Regions from separate parts of the Paenibacillus sp. FSL L8-0638 genome, predicted to be linked through region 3. Evidence: riboswitches for the same ligand, from Rfam matches in the RefSeq annotation. Region 3 holds a riboswitch; each other region holds the start of a gene.

What was found. Region 3 has a riboswitch for cyclic di-AMP ahead of MKY35_RS00540 (C40 family peptidase). Riboswitches for the same ligand answer to the same signal wherever they lie in the genome.
Region 1: another riboswitch for cyclic di-AMP. It lies ahead of MKY35_RS20930 (TrkH family potassium uptake protein); the one in region 3 lies ahead of MKY35_RS00540 (C40 family peptidase).
Region 2: another riboswitch for cyclic di-AMP. It lies ahead of MKY35_RS13525 (3D domain-containing protein); the one in region 3 lies ahead of MKY35_RS00540 (C40 family peptidase).

What each region holds. Positions count from the first base shown of each region.
Region 1 is NZ_CP151960.1:4,713,244-4,721,024, forward strand. It holds gene sdhA (succinate dehydrogenase flavoprotein subunit) at 1-704, opposite strand, end outside; gene MKY35_RS20915 (succinate dehydrogenase cytochrome b558 subunit) at 799-1,473, opposite strand; gene MKY35_RS20920 (LysR family transcriptional regulator) at 1,700-2,605, shown strand; gene MKY35_RS20925 (TrkA family potassium uptake protein) at 2,611-3,288, opposite strand; gene MKY35_RS20930 (TrkH family potassium uptake protein) at 3,307-4,647, opposite strand; cyclic di-AMP (ydaO/yuaA leader) riboswitch at 5,061-5,214, opposite strand; gene MKY35_RS20935 (type II CAAX endopeptidase family protein) at 5,476-7,206, shown strand; gene uvrC (excinuclease ABC subunit UvrC) at 7,175-7,781, opposite strand, start outside.
Region 2 is NZ_CP151960.1:3,112,614-3,120,394, reverse strand. It holds gene MKY35_RS13545 (hypothetical protein) at 1-191, opposite strand, end outside; gene MKY35_RS13540 (M20 family metallopeptidase) at 231-1,409, opposite strand; gene MKY35_RS13535 (ABC transporter substrate-binding protein/permease) at 1,558-3,021, shown strand; gene MKY35_RS13530 (amino acid ABC transporter ATP-binding protein) at 3,008-3,730, shown strand; cyclic di-AMP (ydaO/yuaA leader) riboswitch at 3,961-4,129, shown strand; gene MKY35_RS13525 (3D domain-containing protein) at 4,135-4,803, shown strand; gene MKY35_RS13520 (polysaccharide deacetylase family protein) at 4,997-5,803, opposite strand; gene MKY35_RS13515 (NADH:flavin oxidoreductase/NADH oxidase) at 6,109-7,131, shown strand; gene MKY35_RS13510 (PspA/IM30 family protein) at 7,220-7,781, shown strand, end outside.
Region 3 is NZ_CP151960.1:133,594-141,374, reverse strand. It holds partial or broken gene MKY35_RS00560 (IS3 family transposase) at 1-142, shown strand, start outside; gene MKY35_RS00555 (YwhD family protein) at 224-730, opposite strand; gene MKY35_RS00550 (M1 family metallopeptidase) at 855-2,867, shown strand; gene MKY35_RS00545 (hypothetical protein) at 2,879-3,706, shown strand; cyclic di-AMP (ydaO/yuaA leader) riboswitch at 3,983-4,120, shown strand; gene MKY35_RS00540 (C40 family peptidase) at 4,126-4,626, shown strand; gene MKY35_RS00535 (GNAT family N-acetyltransferase) at 4,929-5,435, shown strand; gene MKY35_RS00530 (4a-hydroxytetrahydrobiopterin dehydratase) at 5,514-5,813, opposite strand; gene MKY35_RS00525 (hypothetical protein) at 5,931-6,224, opposite strand; gene motA (flagellar motor stator protein MotA) at 6,412-7,206, shown strand; gene MKY35_RS00515 (flagellar motor protein MotB) at 7,199-7,781, shown strand, end outside.

The sequences.
Region 1 (7,781 bases), 1.3 Mb from region 3:
ATCTGGATAAACTCACCGTTCGCATAGCGTACGCCTTGCTGATACACCGCACCGGCAGCTGTGCCCGTATTAATGACGGAATTCGTGGTTTTACCGAAAATAATCCCGGGCCCACCAGATGCCAAAATAACTGCATCCGCCGCAAAAGTCTTCACTTCCATCGTACGCAAATCCTGCCCGCAAATCCCTCGACAGATGCCTTCATCGTCCAGTACAGCCTGTAAAAACTCCCAGTTTTCATACTTGGTCACCAAACCCGCAGATTCCCAGCGCCGTACCTGCTCATCGAGAGCGTACAGAAGCTGCTGTCCTGTCGTCGCACCAGCAAAGGCGGTCCGATGATGCTGGGTACCGCCGAAGCGGCGGAAGTCCAGCAGTCCTTCCGGTGTCCGGTTAAACATGACGCCCATGCGGTCCATGAGATGAATGATCCCCGGAGCCGCTTCGCACATCGCTTTTACCGGAGGCTGGTTGGCCAGAAAATCCCCGCCATAGACCGAATCATCAAAGTGAATCCAGGGGGAGTCTCCCTCACCCTTGGTATTTACCGCACCATTGATGCCACCTTGAGCACAAACGGAGTGGGACCTTTTGACCGGAACCAAAGAAAATAAATGAACGTGAACTCCCGCCTCTGCCGCCTTGATCGTAGCCATTAGACCTGCCAGACCGCCGCCCACGACAATAATGTTGGATGCTGCCATTTCTGCTCACTCCTTTTTTTCAGGATTTTTAACCAAATCCCCTTTTACGTTTGAAAATAGAATTTCAACACAATGTATAATGGATATGACTCATTTACAGTAGTTGTTTAAAAGTACTGCATTGCACCAAGGCAGTTGCTATTTCCTGAAATTCCGCGCTGCGGAATGCAAGCAGGGAAGCGATGAAGCCGATAGACACCACCACGAACAGGGTCATACAGATATAAGAAGATACTTTTTGCGCACGTGGTCCCACGGTAATCCCCCAACTGACCATAAATGCCCACAGTCCGTTAGCAAAGTGAAAGGATGCCGAAACGACACTGATTAGATACAAAATGAAATAAACCGGGTTCGTCACGATGCCATGCATGACCCCGCCTAGCTCCTCATGAGTTACATTACCCAGAGCCACCTGAAAGCGTGTGTCGTATACGTGCCAGATAATAAATACAAACGTAATGACGCCGGAAATACGCTGGAACAGAAAGCGCCAGTTACGTGAATAGCCGAACCTTTTGACATTCGGATCAGCCTGATAAGCGATATACAAGCCATAAATTCCGTGGAACAGTAATGGCAAGTAGATGAATAACGTTTCTAGTACAATAACCAGCGGCAAACCATTCAGGAAGGCCACGCTGCGATTAAATCCTTCCTTGCCACCCTCCACCGCTGTGAAGTTCGTCACCAAATGCTCAACAAAAAATAGAGCCAACGGAATGACGCCAAGAAGCGAATGCAGCTTTCTGGAATAAAATCCTCTCATCTAGGTCATGCTCCCTTCTCCCAATAATAGCGTTTTCAATAGTAATATAACATATAAAATGACAGTTCCCGACAGGAAATGTCCAACAAGGTGTCCCTTATTAGGAAAAACAAAAGTGTGAACATCTTGTGTCGCTTTCATGTTACTCCTTTTCGGCTTATAATGGAATTGCAATATACGTATTAATTATTATGTCTTTTTTGCATATAGAGAGGAAGTGGATGATTTGTTTGAGGATTTGAACGCTTTTGCCGTCATTGTCGAGCAGTCCAGCCTGAATAAAGCCTCCAAACTGCTGAATCTGTCCCAACCCGCCCTGTCCCGCAAAATTGCCAAGCTGGAGGAAGAGCTGGGTGTGAATCTCTTTGATCGTCGGGGCAAACGGCTCGAAATTACGTCCACTGGCCGATTTGTTTATACATTCGCACTAGAGCAACGGCAACGTCAGCTTCGCTTCTTACAAAAGCTCTCCCAGCACAAAAATGAAGCCCAGAGTATGCTTACACTCGGCGCAAGTCTCACGACACTCCAAACAACGCTGCCTACCCTTGTCGAAGCTTTTATGAGCAAGCATCCTCAAACCGAGCTGAAGCTGCTCACCGGTAAAACCCACGAAATCGTCGCCTTTGTACGTGACAAAAAAGCAGACGCCGGTATTGTCGGGTCTGCCATTCATGAAGTCGGACTGCGTTGCATTCCGCTATTTGACGATCATTTGGAGCTCGTTGTTCCCATTGGACATGAATTAACCGTTAAGACAGGAACGGCCTCGATGAAAGATCTGCAAGGATTGCCGATGATTATTTTCTCCAAAGGAACCTGGTACCGCAGTCTGACGGATGACTTGTTCCAGCGCAGCGGCATCATGCCGGATATCCGCATGGAAATCGACTCCTTCGAGGCGATTGTACGCCTGCTTCCAACCTGTAAGGCTTCCGCCTTGCTACCCAAATCCTATTTGCGTAGCGAACTGCTGCGGGATAATGGACTCACTGCATTGTACTTGCCCGATTTGAAGGAGACACGCCGAACGACCTCCCTCATTTACTCGGAGACGACCGATCTCGGTCCGACAGCACGACGCTGGATTAGCGAGACACGTGCGTCGTTTGCAGGCTATCGTATGGTGTAGAGAGTTTAGCCCTCTTCATTGACATTAACAACCTCATCCTCAAAGCGGCCGATATTGTCATTTGAGCCGATGATGACCATAATATCGTCTGCTTTTAGCCGATCCATAGCCGTCGGTGCGATCAAGATACCGTTCGCCGTATGAAGCGCCACGACACTACAGCCAAAGCGGGTGCGAGCATTTAGTTCTGCAAGCGTTTTGCCGTTCAGACATGCAGGTACATTGAGTTCCACAATACTGTATTCCTTAGACAACTCCAAATAATCGAGCAAATTAGGCGTGACTAGCTGGTGAGCCACACGGATACCCATGTCCCGTTCTGGATAAATAATCCGATCCACACCGAGCTTTTCTAACGCACGCCCGTGCAGCACAGATATGGCTTTGGCTACGACCTTTTTCACACCCAGCTCCTTCAGCAAAATGGCGGTCAGGATGCTTACCTGGATGTCATCACCAATAGCAACAATGCCGCAATCGAAATTACGGATGCCCAGTGATCGCAATGAGTCTTCATCGGTAGCGTCCGCCACGACAGTATGTGTCAACATCTCACTCATACTGTCCACAACATCCTCATTCCGGTCAATGCCTAGCACCTCGCACCCCATATCCACCAATTGCAAAGCTAGGCTTGAGCCAAACCGCCCCAAGCCAATAACTACAAACTGCTGCGTTTTCATGTCTACTCGAAAACTCCCTTATCCTATAATCATTTTACCTTCCGGATGACGATATAATTCTTTACCCTTTTTCGGCCCCAGTGCATAAGCTAGCGTGAGTGGCCCCAGTCTACCTGCAAACATCGTCAGGGTAATCACCAGCTTGCCTATGACTGTCAAATCAGGTGTAAGCCCCATCGACAGCCCCACCGTACCAAACGCAGACACCGTCTCGAACAAGATCATCAGAAAATGATGATCTTCGGTTGCTGACAAAATCATCGTCACCCCGATCACGAACAGCAGCCCCAGCAGTGTAATGGTCAAAGCCTTGTAAATTCGTCCCTGCGCAAGTCGATACCTGAACAGCACAATATCTTCCCGCCCCCGCAGCATCGAAATCACTGCTCCAATGAGCAGCGCGAATGTTGTGGTCTTAATCCCGCCTCCAGTGGAGCCAGGAGAAGCCCCGATAAACATGAGTATGATGATAAAAAACTGCGTAGCCTGCCGCAAGCCTGCAATGTCCAGTGTATTGGCACCTGCGGTACGGGGAGTAACAGACTGGAATAAAGATCCCAGCAGTTTACCACCCCAATCAAGCGAGCCAAGGGTCTTTGGATTCGTAAACTCAAACACAAAAATCACGAGCGTGCCGACTACAATCAGAGCGCCCGTCATGCTGAGTACCACCTTGGTATGCAAGGACAGTCTCTTACGCTTGCGATATTCTGCCAGGTCCGACATCACTACAAAACCAATGCCGCCTGAAATAATCAAAAACATGGCTGTAAAATTAACAATCGGATCATATACATAACCTGTTAGGCTGCGAAAGTGCCCGAATAAGTCAAAACCAGCATTGTTAAACATGGAGATGGCATGCCAAATCCCAAAATAAATCGCCCTGCCTACAGGCATATCAAACGACCAGCGAATCGCAAATATTACAGCACATATGCCCTCAATGACCAGCGAGTACAACAGCACCTTACGGATCAATCCGACAATTCCTTCGACAGAGGTCTGATTCATCGCTTCCTGTAAAATGAGGCGCTCCCGCAAGGAAATCCGACGTTTGAACACCAGCGCGATTAAGGTAGCCATGGTCATAAAGCCCAGACCGCCGATCTGAATGAGCGCCACGATAACAACTTGACCAAAGGTTGTAAAAAAGGTCCCCGTATCCTTTACGACAAGCCCTGTAACACAGGTCGCGGAAGCGGCAGTAAACAAAGCGTCTACAAACGCAAGTGGCTTTCCTGTTGTATTGGAGATCGGCAGCATTAACAATAAACTACCTATTAGAATGATAATGGCAAAGCCCGCAACGAATATCTGCGGTGGAGAAAGCCGGAGCCAGCCTGCATTGGGATTCATCTATTCATCACTTCTCTCCTAATTCTTAAAACTATAAAAACAGTGATTTAATACGGTGTAAGCTTGCTACGCGTTCCATTTGATCTTCCGATCGTCGTTGCCCCTGAATTTTTTGATTTTTCCAAACCTTAGTTAACTATAATTAGCATTCCCTGAATACAGGAAGAATGCATGTCAAGCACTACTCGGTCCCCTGTGCTATTGGCGGGCAGTAGCGAAGGGGGCAGAATTGTTCTGAAGAAGCGAAGCGTTTGCCTTTATCTCCGGATTTTAACCATTAAAGGGGGTATACAATCAAAAAATCCGGGGATAACAGCAATCGGAAGAATAATCTGCACCCGCAGCGGTCTATCTAACCAATCCAAACACTTTTATACGCACAAAAAAAGACACCGGAAAACCGAGTGCCTGACTTGGTTCCTGCTCATAGCCTACGAGGTTAGCTGACGGATTAGGGCAGCACAGTATGCCCTATTTACACTTCCGATCCACCAGTGATCGGCTGTAAAATTCACCCCAGTAACATGGTTCCCCCGTTTTCCCATAGAAATTCGGCTCAACTGTATATCATTACCTATGTATTTTATAGGCATTGCCTCAAGATTATAATCCTTCTATATCCAGATCACAAAACCGATTTCGTCGAAAAAACGTGAAATTGGCTTTATTTTGCGAATGGGCATCGTTTAATCGCAGCTTATCTTATTTTATTGGAACTTTAAAGTGCTTTCACTCTATTTTCATGAATATCGCTGGTCTGTTGGCGGGAACCTGTGCAGTATGATATCTTTAATGGATGTTCTTATTTACAGATTAAGGAGGAAACTCATGAATCCTATCGGGAAACCGGTCGTGCTCACGGCCAACTTCAAAAAATTAGGCTTGCTGGGCGGGATTGGCCTGATTTGCTTTTTTATCTTTCAATTGCTTATTCCCTCGCTTAGCAATCCAAGTCCAGAATCAGTAATGAATGCAAAGGTCATCAGCAAACAAGAAGCGGTCATACACGCATTGGACTTCGCCCGCTCCGAGCTGGGATATACTGAATCACAGCCAGAGGAGCCTCTGGTGACCTATCAGGCCGAAACAGATTTGTACGGTTATTTATCTAGAGAAAAACTGCTTCAACAGTACGACCGTACATGGAAGAAAAATTACCCTTACGAAACCTTTCGGGTCGATCTGCCTGAATCCTCAGCGAAGAGCAAGCTGCAAATTCATGTAGATTTATCCACTGGGAAGGTCGTTAGTTTTAAACGGATCACCTCCAGCACCAATTACACGCAGGCTGATATTTCTACGGATGAACAAGCACGTAACAGGCTTGTACGTGTGGCTGAGGACGGCATGACGCTTGAAGCCAAGGAGCAGGCGGCCGCTGTATGGGTGAAGCGCTTTGGCTTTAAGCCGGCGGATTTAAAGCTCGCGACCACTGAACAAGAAGGCGGATTAAAGTATACCGTAGACGATAAAAAAATTGGCGCCTCGGTACTTACACTGGCTTTTACTTTTGAAGACGGTGATGTTCGCTCCTTCACTCAAAGCTTTTCGGCCCCGTCATCCTATACCGATTATATCGAAAAGCAAACATTTTGGGCGAATTGGATGACCTATGCGGGTTATGCCCTATTTAGCTTTGTGCTGGGTGTACTTGCCATTGTGTATGCGTCACTCACCCGACGACATACTTCATTTGTACGTGGCATTGTTCTGTCCGTTGTATACTTTATTGCTAGTATAGCTGGGACCATGAACATGCTGCCTTTATTGCAAGCAGAAGCAGGCGGTAAGGGCATGCTTATATTTCTTATGGTTTTCCAGATTGGTGTTACCTTCTTCATGGCTGTAGCGCTCTACTTCTCCTTGGTCGGCGGTGACGGACTTATGCGTCAGGTTGGACTGAATGCATGGCCACGTGCGAAAGAACCGGGCTACGGGCTGTACGTGCTTCGCAGTATGTATGTTGGCTACTTGTGGGCCTTTATTTTACTCGGGGTACAATCCATCTTATTCTTTATACTGGAGCGCACATTTAATACATTTTCCACCACAGATGCCACGCAATCCCCTTACAATATGGCTTATCCATGGCTACTGCCGATTATGGCCTGGATGGCAGGTATTGGAGAAGAGACTGTCTACCGTCTGTTTGGTATTCCGATGGTCAAAAAAATAGTGAAAAACACTTTTGTTGCTTGTCTGATCACCACGCTGATTTGGGCACTGGGACATACACTTTATCCGATCTATCCGGTGATTTCCAGACCTATTGAGCTGACTTTTCTTGGTTTGCTGTTCAGTTTTGTGTTCCTGCGTTACGGCTTTATTGCCGCCATGTTCAGCCACGTTATTTTTGACAGCATTCTAATGGGACTTAGTGTGATGAGTCTGGGAGACACTGTGAATGTGAGCGCTGGTCTATTCTGGATCTTACTTCCAGCCATCGTGGGTTACATCATTTATTGGTTTAGTCCTAAAAAACCAAATCGAATGATGTTTGAACCTATACAAAAAGAGGAGCCGTATTCTACGACTCCTCCTCCCGAAGGGCAGCTATAATCTGACGCGCAAGCTTATCCCCAATAGAGAGAGGCCGGAAGTCTTCGACACTGGCCTCTCTTATTTTTTTGAGTGATCCAAAATGCTTAAGCAGTAACTTACGCCGTTTTTCGCCAATGCCTGGAATAGAGTCCAGCCGGGAAGTTACCATAGATTTGCCGCGTTGCTCGCGGTGGAACGTAATGGCAAAACGGTGAACCTCGTCCTGAATTCGTTGCAGCAGATAAAATTCTTCGCTATTGCGTGCAAGTGTCACGGCCTCAGAGGACTCTCCCACTAATAGTTGGGAAGTTCTATGTTTGGCATCCTTCACCAGACCACACACAGGAATGAACAAACCCAGCTCATTTTGCAGTACATCGGTCGCCGCCTTAATTTGTCCACGTCCACCATCCACAACGATCAAGTCGGGACGTTCCAGATTTTCCTTAAGCATACGTTCATATCGACGCCGGATAACCTCACGCATCGTTTCATAATCATCGGGTCCCTGCACAGAACGAATCTTATATTTTCGATACTCCTTCTTGGCAGGCTTGCCATCAATAAACACGATCATGGCGGAGACTGGATCG
Region 2 (7,781 bases), 2.9 Mb from region 3:
TGCATCAGCTCCGTAATCTCTGGATGACGCTCCTGCGTAAGGGAAGAAGGAGAAGGGGAGCTGAGGAAAAAAGCATTCCGGCGCCGTGTTTTTCTGTTTCCCCGGTTCCTGCGTATTGCACGGAATATAAACCAAAAAATGATGAGGTCTATCACAATAAACAACGTCCAAAAGCTACTCATACTATCCATGGCTGGCTACTCCTTTCTGAAATAACACGGAATTAAGATTTAGCGTTCGTTATTCAGCAGAGCGAATTCTTTTTTTATCTGGGCTAGCAGTTCAGGATTCGTGATTACATCGCAAGCAGTCCATGCCAAAGTTCTCGCAGCCAGCAGCATTCCTTCCATGGCTCGGTCCTGCATCGCCAAATCGCGGAATTCTGGTGTATGCAAGGCATGCTTCTCGTCAATAACTTGAATGTAAGGATGGATAGCAGGGCAATGAAGCGATACATTTCCGATATCCATGGAGCCATGATCTTCGCCTTCCGTTATATCTTCTTGCGAAATGCCAGCCTGCACCAAATTTGCGGTAAACGCATCGGAAAGTACACGGTTCGTGACCATTTCATCATAAGAAGTCTCATAATTGGAGGTCTCCAAACGACACCCGGCCTGTAAAGCAGCTCCTTCAGCAATTTGAATAACACGGCGAGTCAGCGGGTTCAGTTCTTGACGTGTAGCGGCCCTTACATAAAATTGGGCTGAGGCGTAATCAGGAATAATATTGGCTGCTTGCCCACCCTGATTAATGATCCCATGGATACGCACTGTACTTTTTACTTGTTGACGGAACGCATTGATGCCATTGAACGTTTGAATCACAGCGTCCAGCGCGTTAATGCCTTCGTGCGGGCTGGCAGCCGCGTGAGCGGATTGACCAAAAAATTCGAATTGTACAGCATCAATCGCCAGCGATTTGCCTGATTTTTCGTAACGATCATAAGGATGCGTCATAAGTGCTATGTCGCAATCATCAAACAAACCGGCAGCGGCCATAGGGACCTTAGCACCACGAGTTTCTTCGGCAGGTGTGCCGTATACCCGTACTTCTCCACCAGTTTCGTCGATGATCGACTTGAGGCCAACGGCAGCACCGGTACTCATCATGCATATCAGATGGTGCCCACAGGCGTGTCCTAAACCTTTCAGAGCGTCATATTCTGCCAGAAAAGCGACAATCGGTCCGGATTTTTCAGCTTTGTAAGTTGCAATAAAGGCTGTTTCTATGCCCAAAACGGGTGCCTGGACCTCAAAACCGTGAAAAATGAGTTCTTCTTTTAAACGGGCAGCGGCCAGAAATTCCTCGTTTCCAAGTTCAGGATTTGCCCCAATATATAACGAAATGTCCTTAAAGCGTGGGGCATGCTGCTCAATTGTCTTTTGAATGGTCTGTTTAAAATCCATGCTGAAAACTCCTTTATATAAGCTGTAATGTAGGTACTGCGCTAGGTATGCTGAAATTGTACTATAACATTCATTGCATAATCATGCATATTCATTTATAATGACACAATCTTATTTATTATAAAGAATTTAAGGAGAGAAAAAAAGATTGAAAAAGGCATATCGTTTTACCGCCCTGGTTTTGACGGCGGTTATCTTGCTGTTGACGGGTCTTCCCATGCTCAATGCATACGGAACGGAAGCAAAGCCACAGAAAAAACTTGTAGTGGGCATGAGTGCCGACTTTCCGCCGTATGAGTTTCATAAAGTTATTAACGGTAAGGATACTATTGTTGGATTCGATGTGGAAATCGCGAAGGAAATCGCCAAAGATTTGGGTGCGGAGATGGTCCCTGAGGACATGAGTTTTGACTCTTTGCTACCTGCTCTGCAAAGTGGTCGCGTAGACTTGGTACTGTCCGGTATGACACCGACGGATGAGCGTAGAAAAAGCATTGATTTTTCAGATGTATATTATCGCTCCAAGCAAGTCATTATGGTACGCCCAGAGGATAAAGACAAATATCCTACGATGGCTGCTTTGAAAGGCGAGAAGATTGGCGCGCAAAAGGGAAGTATTCAGGAAGAAATTGCTCAAAAAGTACCCAATGCCTCTGTAACCTCACTGGACAAAATATCCGATCTGGTACTCCAGCTGCGGACCCAGCGTATCAACGCTGTTGTGATCGAAGATACGGTTGCTAAAGGGTACACGTTAGATGGCACCGTAACACTTGCCAAAGCGGTACCTGAGGATGCCGGAGCAGAAACTGCTGTAGGTATACGTAAGGGGAACGCAGAATTGCTTGCCTCTGTAAATAAAACGTTGGCTCGCCTGAAAGCGGACGGGTCGATTGAAAAGTTTTCTACAGAAGCGAGTGCACTCTCGGCAGATCGACAGGTTTCTTCTAATAACATCGTAGATATTTTTTGGAAATACCGCAGTCTTTACGCTACGGGTATTGGTTACACTCTGTTGCTGTCTGCACTCGGAGTACTGTTTGGATTTATCATTGGTCTGATCGTATCCTTGCTGCGGATGAGTGGTATACGCATCATTGAGTGGTTAGGTACCACATATGTGGAGATCCTGCGTGGCACACCTATGCTGGTGCAGCTCATGATCATTCACTACGGGATTGCTTTGACGCTGGGTGTCAATTTTACTCCACTCCAGTCCGGTATAATCACATTGTCTCTGAATAGCTCGGCATATCTGGCTGAAATTTTCCGTGCAGGTATCCAGGCAGTAGACCGTGGACAGATGGAGGCTGCACGCTCATTGGGTATGGGACGAGGCAAAGCTATGCGTCACGTCATTTTGCCGCAAGCGTTTAAATCTATTTTGCCTGCTATCGGTAATGAGTTTATTACAATTATTAAAGAATCCTCCATTATTTCGACTATTGGTATGGTGGATATTATGTATCAAGCCCAGGTCATTAAGAATATTACCTATGAAGGATTAAGTCCGTTCATAATCACAGCCGCTATTTATTTTGTAATGACATTCAGCTTGTCTAAGCTGCTTGGTTTATGGGAAAGGAAGTTGAGAGCCAGTGATCACCGTTAAACAATTGCGTAAATCGTTCGGCAAGAATGAGATTTTAAAAGGCATTGATATAGATATCGCCAAAGGAGAAGTTGTCGTTATCATCGGTCCCAGCGGTTCGGGGAAGAGTACGTTTTTGCGTTGTATGAATCTGTTAGAACAGCCGACGGATGGGGAGATTTTATTTGAGGGCGAGCCGATTACAGCTCGTGGTCATAATATTAATGTAACCCGGGAAAAAATGGGGATGGTGTTCCAGCATTTTAATCTGTTCCCACACAAAACAGTGTTGCAGAACCTGACGCTTGCACCGACGCAGGTTAGAAAACAGTCAGGTAAGGAAGCGGAAAAAATTGCATTAGAACTCCTGCGTACCGTGGGGCTCGAGGATAAGAAGAATACCTATCCGAACCAGCTATCCGGTGGTCAGAAGCAACGTATTGCGATTGCGCGTGCTTTGGCCATGCAGCCGCACGTAATGCTGTTCGATGAGCCGACTTCTGCATTGGACCCTGAAATGGTTGGAGAGGTTCTGGATGTAATGAAGAAGCTCGCCGAAGGCGGTATGACAATGGTAATTGTAACGCATGAAATGGGCTTTGCCCGCGAGGTAGGCGATCGAATTATCTTTATGGATAACGGTCAAATTGTGGAGCAGGGTGCACCAGACCAGGTATTTGGCACTCCAAGCCATGATCGCACTCGTGATTTTCTTGCCAAAGTATTGTAAGAAAGTGTTGATCTAATCATAAAAGAGCTCTCCGTTGACGGAGGGCTCTTCTTTTTTTGTCACCATTTCCCCATACTTTCGTAACAAATATCGATTTCTTGATGACAAAATTGTAACGAGTGTAGTATGATGTTCAGGGTTCCCAACATTTTCATGCGGATAAGGTTACAAAATTGTGATATTATGCAGTAAGCCAAAACTTACCGGGACAGCATGCGGTTAGACAAGTGCTGAAATGCTGGCCCAAACTATGGGAAGTGCGGGGGACGTAACAACGGCAGCCATTCCGATACGTCATAAGACGATGAGGAATATGCCTAGGGGTGAATTGCACATGCATAGGGCTTCTCCTGAGTCCGAATCCGACAGCTAACTTCGCAGGCATAACAGAGGAGGTACATATTTTGAAACATTTAAAACATATTGGTAAAACGATGAAAATTGCGGTGCTTGCCGCAGCTATTGCAGGGCTGGCACAGACAGCTGGAATAGCGGATGCTGCCTCGCTTCACACTGCCAAAGAGGGCGATACCTTCTTTTTGCTTGCTCAACGTTATGGAGTATCGGTAGACGAGCTAACAAAGGCCAACCCAAACATTGCCTCCAACAATATATATGCAGGTCTGCAAATTAAGGTGCCTGGCGAAAAAAGTGTAAAGGCAGCTTCGGAATCGAAGCCGCAGCTTCTTACGGAGAAAGCAGCAGCGAATGAGGCGCCAACGATTGAAGCTTGGGGTAAAACATTCAACTATAGCAAAATAGTTGACGTTAAGGCTTCAGCGTATTCTGCCGCAGCCGATGAGAATGGTAAATGGGGCGCAGTGGACTACTACGGCAATCCGCTTAAACTAGGTACAATTGCGGTAGATCCTAACGTCATTCCGATGGGCACGAAAGTACTGGTTACAGGCTACTCCCATCCAGGTTTGCCGGATCATTCTTTTGTAGCTGTCGCTCGCGATCAGGGCAGCGCCATTACAGGAAAGCGGATTGATATCTTTATTCCAGGCAACAAATCATTTGTGAACGACTTTGGATTTCAAAATGTGAAGCTGTACGTTATTGATAAATAGCATTGTACGTATATACAGTTTAATTAAACATAATATATATTATGTAAACATAACGCCTATATCCGTATATATCTAGGTCGGACTCTTATCAGGTCCTATCCGTAAAAAGGCTGTCTTGACGAGCAGAATACTTCTGCTGGTAAGACAGCCTTTTTACGTTGCTTTAGCTTGGACCTCAATTATAAACATACTGTTATTTTCGTTCCGATGTGTGGAGTAGCCGGGGGACTGTCACAAATTTGTAGCCCTTAGCTTTTAGAGAGTGAATTAGACCCGGCAAAGCTTGGACAGTGCCTTGCAAGTTGGAACTTTGACCTCCACCAGCGTGCATTAAAATAATAGAGCCAGGCCCTGTAGCTGGAATCACATTTCGCTGAATTTGTGTTTTACTTAGTCCCTTCCAGTCGAGAGAGTCTACATTCCAGTTGACAATCATGTAGCCATGACGACGTGCCCACTTTATTTGAGGCTCTGTAATTTCACCGTAGGGTGGACGAATCAACTTGGGGCGAAAACCTGCGCTGGCTTGTAAAATACGTTCTGTTTTTGTAATCTGGTTGCGAAAGCGTTCTGGTGTAGCCTTCCTAAAATCCGGATGAGTATAGGAATGGTTTCCTATAGCATGGCCTTCACGGATAATACGACGTATAATCCCCGGATGCTTTTCCGCACGGTGACCGACGATGAAAAAGGTGGCTTTGATGCCGTTGGCGTGTAATACGTCCAAAACCTGCGGCGTATACCTAGAATCGGGCACATCATCAAAGGTTAAGGCAATTTGGCGGGTGTGTGGGCCGCACATTTTAAAAATGTCCGCATGTTTTTTACGCAACATTGCTAATGTAGGAGTAGCTCGATCTGTACTCAGATGTACAGAAGAAGCAACAGCTGCTTCTTTGGGATGGGGCGTTCCGATATTGGGAGGCGCATCCGCGTGAACGGGTAAACTTGAAAATGCTAGTAACAGTGCCAAGCATGGCAACACTCCCCTGTACGGCATATGTATCCCCCCTTTTCGTGCAGTGGTACCTAGTGGTGCTCTCGACTATTATGTACCTGTCCTATTAAAAATATGCTGGTTACAAAGTTAGGCTCATAAACGTCTGGAAAGAAGTTCGCGATGAAATGATTATCAATGAAGATGATGGAGCTAAACGTACATATTCTCTTAAACATGACCGAAAACAAGAGCATTTTCGCAAGTTTTAGACTTACAACGGATTCGGTATCCCGTGACAGCTGGTGTATAATGGGGTTGCAATTCATAATTATACAGACATGGAATTGAAGGAAGGAAGGATAAAAGTGACCGACTTGTTTACTCCTTATCAATTAAAGGGGCTTTCTTTAAAAAATCGGATTGTTATGCCCCCGATGTGCCAATTCAGTGTGGAGGCCGAGGATGGAAATCCGACGGATTGGCATCATGTCCATTATGTGAGCCGAGCAGTAGGAGGTACTGGACTTATTATTGTGGAAATGACAGCGGTTCATCCTGATGGACGTATTACGGATCGTGATTTAGGTATTTGGAGTGACGAACATATTCCTGCATATCGTAAGATTGTAGAGGAAGTTCACAAGTATGGTGCCAAAATTGGCATTCAACTAGGCCACGCTGGACGCAAGGCCGAAGATGCTGAGCAACCTGTGGGTCCTTCTTCGATTCCTTTTAGCGAACGCCTTAAAAAGCCGCACGCCTTAAAGACAGCAGAAGTCAGGGAACTGGTTCAGGCATACAAAGAAGGCGCGCGCCGCGCGGTGGAAGCCGGTTTTGATACGGTTGAGATACATGGCGCTCACGGCTATCTGATCCATCAATTTCATTCGCCTTTAACAAATACGAGAGAAGATGAATATGGCCAGGATCTGTCACTGTTCGGTGTTGAGGTCATACATGCTGTTAAAGAGGTTCTTCCTGCTGATATGCCTGTGCTTATGCGGATATCTGCCAAAGAATACGTCGAGGATGGATATAATGTGGAATACATAACAGGTGTAGGGGAACGATATCGTGATGCAGGTGTGGACATTTTCCATATCTCTTCTGGTGGCGAGGGTCCAATTGGTTCTGGCGGAGGGCCGTCTGCGCGTGCTGGCTATCAGGTGGATTTAGCTCATACCGTCCGTGAAAAGCTGAATGTACCTGTAATTGCTGTTGGATTACTGGATGATTATGAGGACGCCCGTCGGGTTGTTCAGCAAAAAGAAGCTGATCTGGTAGCAATAGGCCGCGCCATGCTGCGTGATCCCTATTGGGCGTTGCATGCATCGCGGGAGCTAAAAGTACAGGCCGACATCCCAGAGCCTTACTTGCGCGGCTTTTAGATAATTTTTGAAACCCTCTTTGCAAAGCTTGCGTAAACATGTGTACAGAGCTTAAAATTTAAGCATTCAACTCTAGGAGGAACTTCACATGTCTATTTTCAAACGATTAAGAGATCTTACGATGTCCAACATTAACGCCATTATTGACAAGGCAGAAGATCCAGTTAAAATGACGGACCAATACATTCGTGATATGCAAGAGGACCTGGAAGATGCAGAGAAAGCGGTAGCCGCTCAAATTGCTATTGAAAAGAGATTCAAACAGCAATACGAAGAACAGGCTGCTTTGGTAAAGAAACGCGAAGAACAGGCACATACCGCTGCAAAAGCACAAAATGTAGATCTGGCCCGTCGCGCGCTGGAAGAAAAGAAATCTGCTGAACAAAAAATGAACGAGTTCAAAGCTGGTTACGAACAGAACAAAGCTGCAGCCGATAACCTGCGTGGCAAGCTGGATGAAATGCGCAGACAGCTGACAGAAATGAAAAACAAGCGCGAGACACTGGTTGCCCGTTATAACGCAGCTAAAGCGCAAACTGAAATTAACAAAGCTATGAACGGTTTTAGCTCTGATACGGCAACTGCCGGATTGAAGCGTATGGAGGAAAAAATGCTGCAAGCAGAAGCACGTGCCGAAGCGAGCAACGAAA
Region 3 (7,781 bases):
TATTTCAATCTTCTAAAGTGTAGATCACTTCAAGCAAGAACTAGAACAATATATTAATTACTACAATCACAAGCGCATCAAGTCAAAATTAAAAGGCATGAGCCCGGTACAATACCGAGCTCATGCCCAACTGGTTGCATAAAAATAGTTGTCTAACTTTAAGGGGTCACTTCACAGATGTGGCTGCTTTTTTTACAATATTATTACTGCGTTAATGCTGGGCCTACCCTTCCAGCGCCTGCTTCAATTCCTCAGGCGAAGCGTCCCACCATTCCTCGTTATGCGAAATGAGCAGGCTTTTGAGCGCTGCCTTATCTTCGCTGCCGAGATCCTCCAGCATGAAACGACGCTTGAGCGCGTAATCCATACGATTGACGTGATCGGCGAGGATTTTCCAGCCGCGTTTGGCTTCGTCGTCAATCAGCATCTCGCAGGCGGTGGCACCGCCGTACATACGTCCTTCGGCTGTACGGTCCACAGCTACCCATACGAGCCATACCTGGCGTCCGTTCGGTACGTCCTCTTTATTCGTAGAGAACTTGATACCACGTTCTACTTTACTTTTGGCATGCATGGCACCGATATCAATTTTCGCCTCTCCTCGGTCAATGATGACCGGTGACATGCTGTTCAGGTCAATTGAGCCTGCGCCGAAACCCTTATGTTTACTCTTGCCACTGACAATGTTCAGTGCAATCTGTTTTTTGCCGTCCGGCTGATTTTCACTCATGCGTCACTAGACCTCCATTTTCCGTCTTCACACTCATTCTACACTATAAATATTTTAACTAATAATCTCCTGAAAGCAAACATATACATGCTGTAGATGCTTGTCAACGGGAGGTATCCATTGTATGACCCCAGCACGCACTAAAATCGTTTTATTGTCTACACTAGCCCTCGGTCTCCTCGCAGGGACGTTATGGTTTGCCTGGCAGCCCCAATCGCAATCCGACCCGCAGTCCATAGGCCAACCACTATACGGCTCCCTGTCTGAGTCTGCGCTTGCCCCAAATGTGGGCAAGCCTCTAGGGGCAAACATCCTGCCTGACCTGCCCAAGAACCCTCCACAACCCGCTACAGAAATCCTCAGCAAACGGGTGGTAGAGTACCACATTGATGTATCTCTGGAAAAGGGACAGGTTTTGCGAGGCACTGAGACACTGACCTGGAAACATCCGGGCAAGAAAACCGTGAATGATCTGTATCTTCATCTATACCCGAACGCCTTCTCTTCCATGGAAACCACCTTTATGAAGGAATCCGGTGGAAAGCTGCGCGGAGACACCATGCCCAAAGACGGCTTTGGCTCTATGACGCTGACTGAACTAAAAACAGAAGACGGTTTATCCCTCATGCATCGCATCCAATATGTGCAGCCAGATGACGGTAACGCAGGCGACCGTTCGCTCATGAAGGTGCGTCTACCCAAGCCGGTACGAGGTGGCGAAGAAATCACATTATATATGAAGTTTGAGGTAAAACTGCCTGCTATCTTTGCTCGTATGGGTGGGACAGATGATTTTGTAATGGCAGGACAGTGGTTCCCGAAGCTCAGTGTCTACGAGACTGCAGGGCAGCGTGGACGCGCCGAGGAGGGCTGGAACCTCCACCAGTATCATGGTAACTCCGAGTTTTATGCCGATTTTGGAATTTACAGCGTACGGATTCGGGTGCCTGAAACTCATATCGTAGCAGCGACCGGATTTCCCACCCGTGGTGCCGTCCGACAGAACGGCCAAAAAATATATCAATTTTATGCCGACGATGTACACGATTTTGCCTGGTCCGCTTCACCCAACTTTGTAGCCGTAGAAGAACCCTTTTCTTCTGCTGAAGTCCCTGGTGTCAAAATCAAGCTCTACCTTGACCCATCGCACAAGGAGCTCAAAGGACGCTATATGAGCGCAGCGAAGGCCGCTCTTTTGTACTACAGCAAATGGTACGGGCCTTATCCATATTCCACCCTGTCCATCGTGGTTCCACCCAAATCAGGCAATGGAGCTGGCGGCATGGAGTATCCGACACTCATCACGGCCGCTGCTGCGGGTAATCTCAATCCTGGCTATAGTCTGGAACGGACATTAGTTCATGAGATTGGACATCAATATTTCTATGGAATGGTAGCCAATAATGAATTTGAGGAGCCGTGGCTGGATGAAGGCTTCACCTCCTATGCAGAGGAGCGACTTATGGAGCAAGAATATGGGCTCACCCCCAACTTGCCATTACAATCGGGACAGGTATCCTCCCCACAGCCGCTAAACCGTGAGTCATGGAAGTACGGCTCGGCTGCTGAGTACGCGCAAAATGCCTACTCTCGAGGCAAGCTGGTACTACGGGGCATTGAACGTCAGGTGGGTATGAAAAAAATGGATCGCATTATGCGGACCTACGTCCAGACGTACCGATTTAAGCATCCGTCCTCACAGGATTTTCAACGTATCGTGGAGAGAGTCACCGGACGCTCATGGAGCCACTATTTTGAACAGTATGTATATGACGGCCAGATGGCGGACTTTTCAGTGGATCACATCACAAACCACAAGCTGGAGAATGGATATGAAGCAGTCGTGACGGTCAGCAAAAAAGGGGCGGATTATCCCAAGATCCCTGTCCAATTTACCTTCAAGGATGGAACCACGAAATTCAAGGCTTGGGACGGTGCGGGCAAAAGCACAACTTTTCGGATCAAAAGTACTTCTCCCGTTTCCTATGTAACCCTTGATCCCCTATATACCATTGCACTGGAGAACAAGCATATTAACAATACCCTAAAAGCCGAATTGGACGAAAAGCAACAAACCCGTTGGAGTATAAGTGTAACCAAGCTGTTGGAGACACTGCTTGGAAGTCTGTCATGGTGAGGTGTCTATAGATGCGGACTGTTATAAAAGAGGGCTGGGCGCTGGTGCGCATACGATTTTATATCGTTATCATTTTATTTTTGTATCGATTACTGTGGGGGGTATTTCTCTATCGGCTGGTACAATCTGCCGTTATCCCGCTACTACTCCGTTATCCTGATCAGGGTCAAAACGAGCTGGGACAGACCTTGTTTTGGATGGAGAGCCAGATTGCTCTGATGGACAGCCGGGAAGTACATGTGTATTTGTGGATACTACTAGGGGCGACTGTACTACGCATACTGATCACTCCCTTCATTAGAGCCGGAATATATCAAAGTCTGCATACCGATGCGACTGAACCGCAAAGCCTGTCCTTTTTCAAGGGTATGAAACGCCATGGCATGTCGTCGCTGTTGTATTACACCATTGAGTTGGGACTGCTGCTGCTTCCCGCCTTTTGGATAGTACCGAGACTCTACCCTATTGTAGCAGGTACGCTTCAATCTCCCTCTTACCTGCTGCACTTGTTGCCCTATGCCATGGGGTGGATGGCTTACGGATGGTTCATTCGGCAGTGCATCCTGTATATGCAACTGGGTACTGTCGGTGGTCACGCCATACTATCGTCCCTGCTCGCCTTCTTTCGCCAGCTCCTCCCAGCTGTCGGTATATCCCTTTTGCTCGGTGCTTGTGTGCTGCTGGTCTTCGGTCTATTTGGCACCGTGGCGATGATTTGGACTGGCATGCTGGCGCTCATTCTCCAACAATCGTATCATTTTGTTACTAGTCTGGCCAGGCTGTGGCATATCAGTTCGCAGTACAGACTATGGCATAACGATATCTCCAGTAGAAGCTAAGCCCTTCCTTTATGTTAATCACTTCATTTCCGTCTGTCGAAAAAACTTTATGCATAACCGCGCAAACGGCACATAACTGAATACTGTTAACAAGATCTGTTCCTGGGACATTAGGAGCAGATTTTTTTTGTAACTTTTTGCAATGAAACATTTGCCAAAGCCAGCCGACTTTGTTACAATAATCGCAGTGAACTGATAGTAACAACTTTGTAATCTTTATTGTAACCTTTATCTCAAAAATATCGTTATTGTGAATACTGCTCTCCAAGGTGCACATCTTAAGTTAAGCCTAATTCCTGGCACCTAGGAAGCGGGGGAACCAGTTTGGGTGAATTGATCTCGCAACAGAGTGGTCATAGGGGAACCTTCTACCGAATCCTTAAGCTAACCTCGCAGGCATTGGAAGGGGTATATTTTTTTTGAAGAAGAAGCTAACGATCGCAGCTATGAGTCTTGCCATTGCCTTTACATCTTTTACATTCGGTGGCGGCAGTGCATTTGCAGACTCCAAGATGGACCAGGTCATCCAAGATGCCAAAGGAACGAACTACAGAAGCGGAGGCACTACACTCGAGGGATTCGATTGCTCCGGCTTCACAATGTATGTATTCAACAAACTGGGAATTAAACTTCCGCATCAATCTGGATCACAATTCAAAATGGGATCTTCCGTATCCCGCGATGAAATGAGACCTGGAGACCTGGTGTTCTTCAACACCACAGGAAGAGGCATTTCCCATGTAGGTATCTTCGTAGGTGAAGGGAAATTTGCCCACTCCTCGACTTCACGTGGTGTAGTAGTTAGCTCACTGAACGAAAATTATTACGCTAACCGCTATGTCGGTGCAAAAAGAATTATGAGCACAGACGCTTACCATTCTGTAGCTTCAGATATTCCTGATGACGACAACGTAGAATAACTAACGCACAGCAAGCTAACTCTAGCCGCAATTTGATTCTGCCGGAATCGAATTGCGGCTTTTTATGTCCACAACATCAGCAATGATTATCTTTACTGACGAACTGACACCTCAAAAGGTTTCAATTTTAGCGAACATCGTCGGTTTTACCGTCACCGCTGGGGGAGCATATGAGCAGTAATTCCTTCTTATTGAATGTATACCCGACTTAGGTAGGAAATAAACACGCTTGCCATTCCCCTGCAACTTGTCTACAATCTGTTGTTAATGATTGAAGTACCTGTAAAAGGAGGATGGAACACATGCCGGCCTCAATATCCAACTATCGGATCGTACCGATGGACGAGCATCAAGCGGCTGCAATCTGTGAGTGGCGCTATGATCCACCTTATAACATATACGGTTGGCTCCCCTGGGAACAAATGAAGGCGCTTGAGGTCGAATTTGGAAATCCCACGCTTCGCCAAGAGCAATATGTTGCCGTACTGGATGAAGAGAACAAGCTGATGGGATTTGCTCAATATTTTCCTATGATCGGTGTGACCCGGCTAGGCCTTGGAATGCATCCTGACAGATGCGGACATGGCAAAGGCTCTGATTTTGTCCGTGCCATTGCAGAGGAAGCCCAACGACGCAACCCGAAGAATGAAATTGATCTAGAAGTGCTCACTTGGAATGAGCGCGCTATCCGGGCCTACAAGGCGGCTGGATTTGAGCTTACAGATACCTATGAACGACAGACCCCCGATGGCAAAAAACCGTTTTATTGTATGGTATATCGTCCCGAGCACCCAACCCGGGTACTATGATAAAAGCGCCTTCGGCATACAACCACGATGTTGTATAGCGAAGGCGCTTTTATCATCATACGACAGATCATTACAAACTCAATGACTGCTGCGCATTTTTTCAAAAGCTTCATTATATTGCTGGGCTTCCTTGATATCCACGGCCATAATACCGCCGTCGTCCCAAGAGGTCAAACGCAGAGTCACGGTCTTGTAATCAATCGTAATAAATGGATGATGATTGAATGCTTCAGATATAGCGGCAACTTCATCCACGAATGCAATCCCTTTCATAAAACTGGAAAAATTGTATTTCCGGACGATCCAACGTCCTTCCTCCAGTTCCCAGCCCTCCAGTTTCTCCAGATGTACCTCAATCTCTTCTTGTGTAAAAGGCATGTTACGAACTCCTCCCCGTTTATACGGAAGCCTTTCGACCGCTTAAACACGGCCAAAACTACGATATATTGGTGTACATATTACCACGGCCCCGTTGATAATTCCATAAGACGGACCTCAAATTAAAGGGACTGACGTCAGCTCCTCGTCTCCAATCAGTACATAGATACGATGCTGCTCCGGCTCATAGATCACAACGCCACTCCCTACAGTGATTAGGGGCTCTGTACCCAGTGCATAAAATAAGTCTTCAGCCAAAGCTTCATTGACTTCCTGACGCCCCGCCGGGTCCAGCCTGTCCCAATCTTCTGCTTCCATCTCAAAAAACTCATAGCTATCTGGGATGCGTCCCACAGCGTCTGTCAAATCGTTCAAAATTTGTTCATACTCACGCCCATGCTTTACTCCCATGCCATTTCCTCCAATGGTTCCGCCATTCAATGCATAATCACCTTATTATACCGGAAATTCGCACTTAACAAAAAAGAGAGTTTTGTCGATAAATACTATAATCCGTCTTGTAATGACGCGCTTGGGGCAAGGACGACCCCGGCGGCATGAAAGGATTCAAAATCTATTCTCATGGATGAGGTGTATCATGCAAATTTCAACCATTATCGGACTTGTGCTCGGGATTGTGTCACTGGTCGTCGGGATGATCTTAAAAGGCGCTCCAGTCGTCAACCTGGTCAATAATCCCGCTGCTTACATGATTATTTTCGTCGGAACGGCAGCGAGTATATTTATGGCCTTCCCGATGGCAGAAATCAAACGGATTCCGAAGCTGTTCAAGGTTATTTTCACCGAACAAAAACTGTTAGACCGCAAAGAGCTCATCGGTACGTTTACCGAGTGGGCATCCATTACCCGTCGTGAAGGCCTGCTCGCCTTGGAATCCAAGGTAGAGGAAATCGACGATCCCTTTATGCGTGGCGGCATGCGAATGATTATTGACGGCAATGATCAGGAATTCGTACGGGACGTTCTGATGGAGGATATCAATGCTACCGAGGATCGACATCGCTCTGGCGCGCTGATCTTCTCCCAAGCCGGTATGTACGCTCCAACGCTCGGGGTACTCGGTGCGGTTGTAGGTCTGATCGCCGCTCTGGCCGACCTTAGTGACATGGAAAAGCTCTCTCATGCCATTGCAGCAGCCTTCATTGCGACGTTGCTCGGTATTTTTACAGGTTATGTCCTGTGGCATCCGATGTCCAACAAGCTCAAACGGTTATCCAAAAAAGAAGTCGAGCTTAAATTAATGATGGTCGAAGGTCTGCTTTCCATTCAATCGGGGATATCTACGATTGCCATCAGTCAGAAACTGACGATCTTCCTGACTCCGACCGAACGGGCTACGATGACCCAGAAGGATGGCGATTCCAGTGAGTAAAAAGAGACATGAACCGCATGAAGAGCATGCTGACGAAAGCTGGCTGTTGCCATATTCCGACTTAATGACCCTTCTGTTGGCTCTTTTCATTGTCTTATTCGGTATGAGCTCGCTCGACGCCAAAAAATTTGAAACTATGGCTCAATCCCTGAGTGCAGCTTTTAATGGCGGCACTGGCGTGCTGGATCACTCAGCCGCGAATCCGTCGTCACAATCCATGGATATGGGCAAAAATAAAGAACAAGTGTCACAACCCGTAAAATCGAAAGCTACTTCTACCTCTGAACTGCAAAAACAGCTGGCCCAACGGGAAGAAGAAGATTTAAAAAAGCTTAAAAAACAGATGGATCAATACATTCAAAATAACGGCCTGACCCCGTTGCTGAATACCAAGCTAAACCAATCGCAACTAATGATCACCATTAGTGATAATGCCTTGTTTTCATCCGGGCAGGCCGAAGTAAAGCCGGAAGCAAGAAAGCTGGCCAAGTCCATTTCTAGTATGCTCCAGCAGTTCCCTGGCTATGATGTTATCGTATCGGGTCACACGGATAATGTACCGATCTCCAACAGCC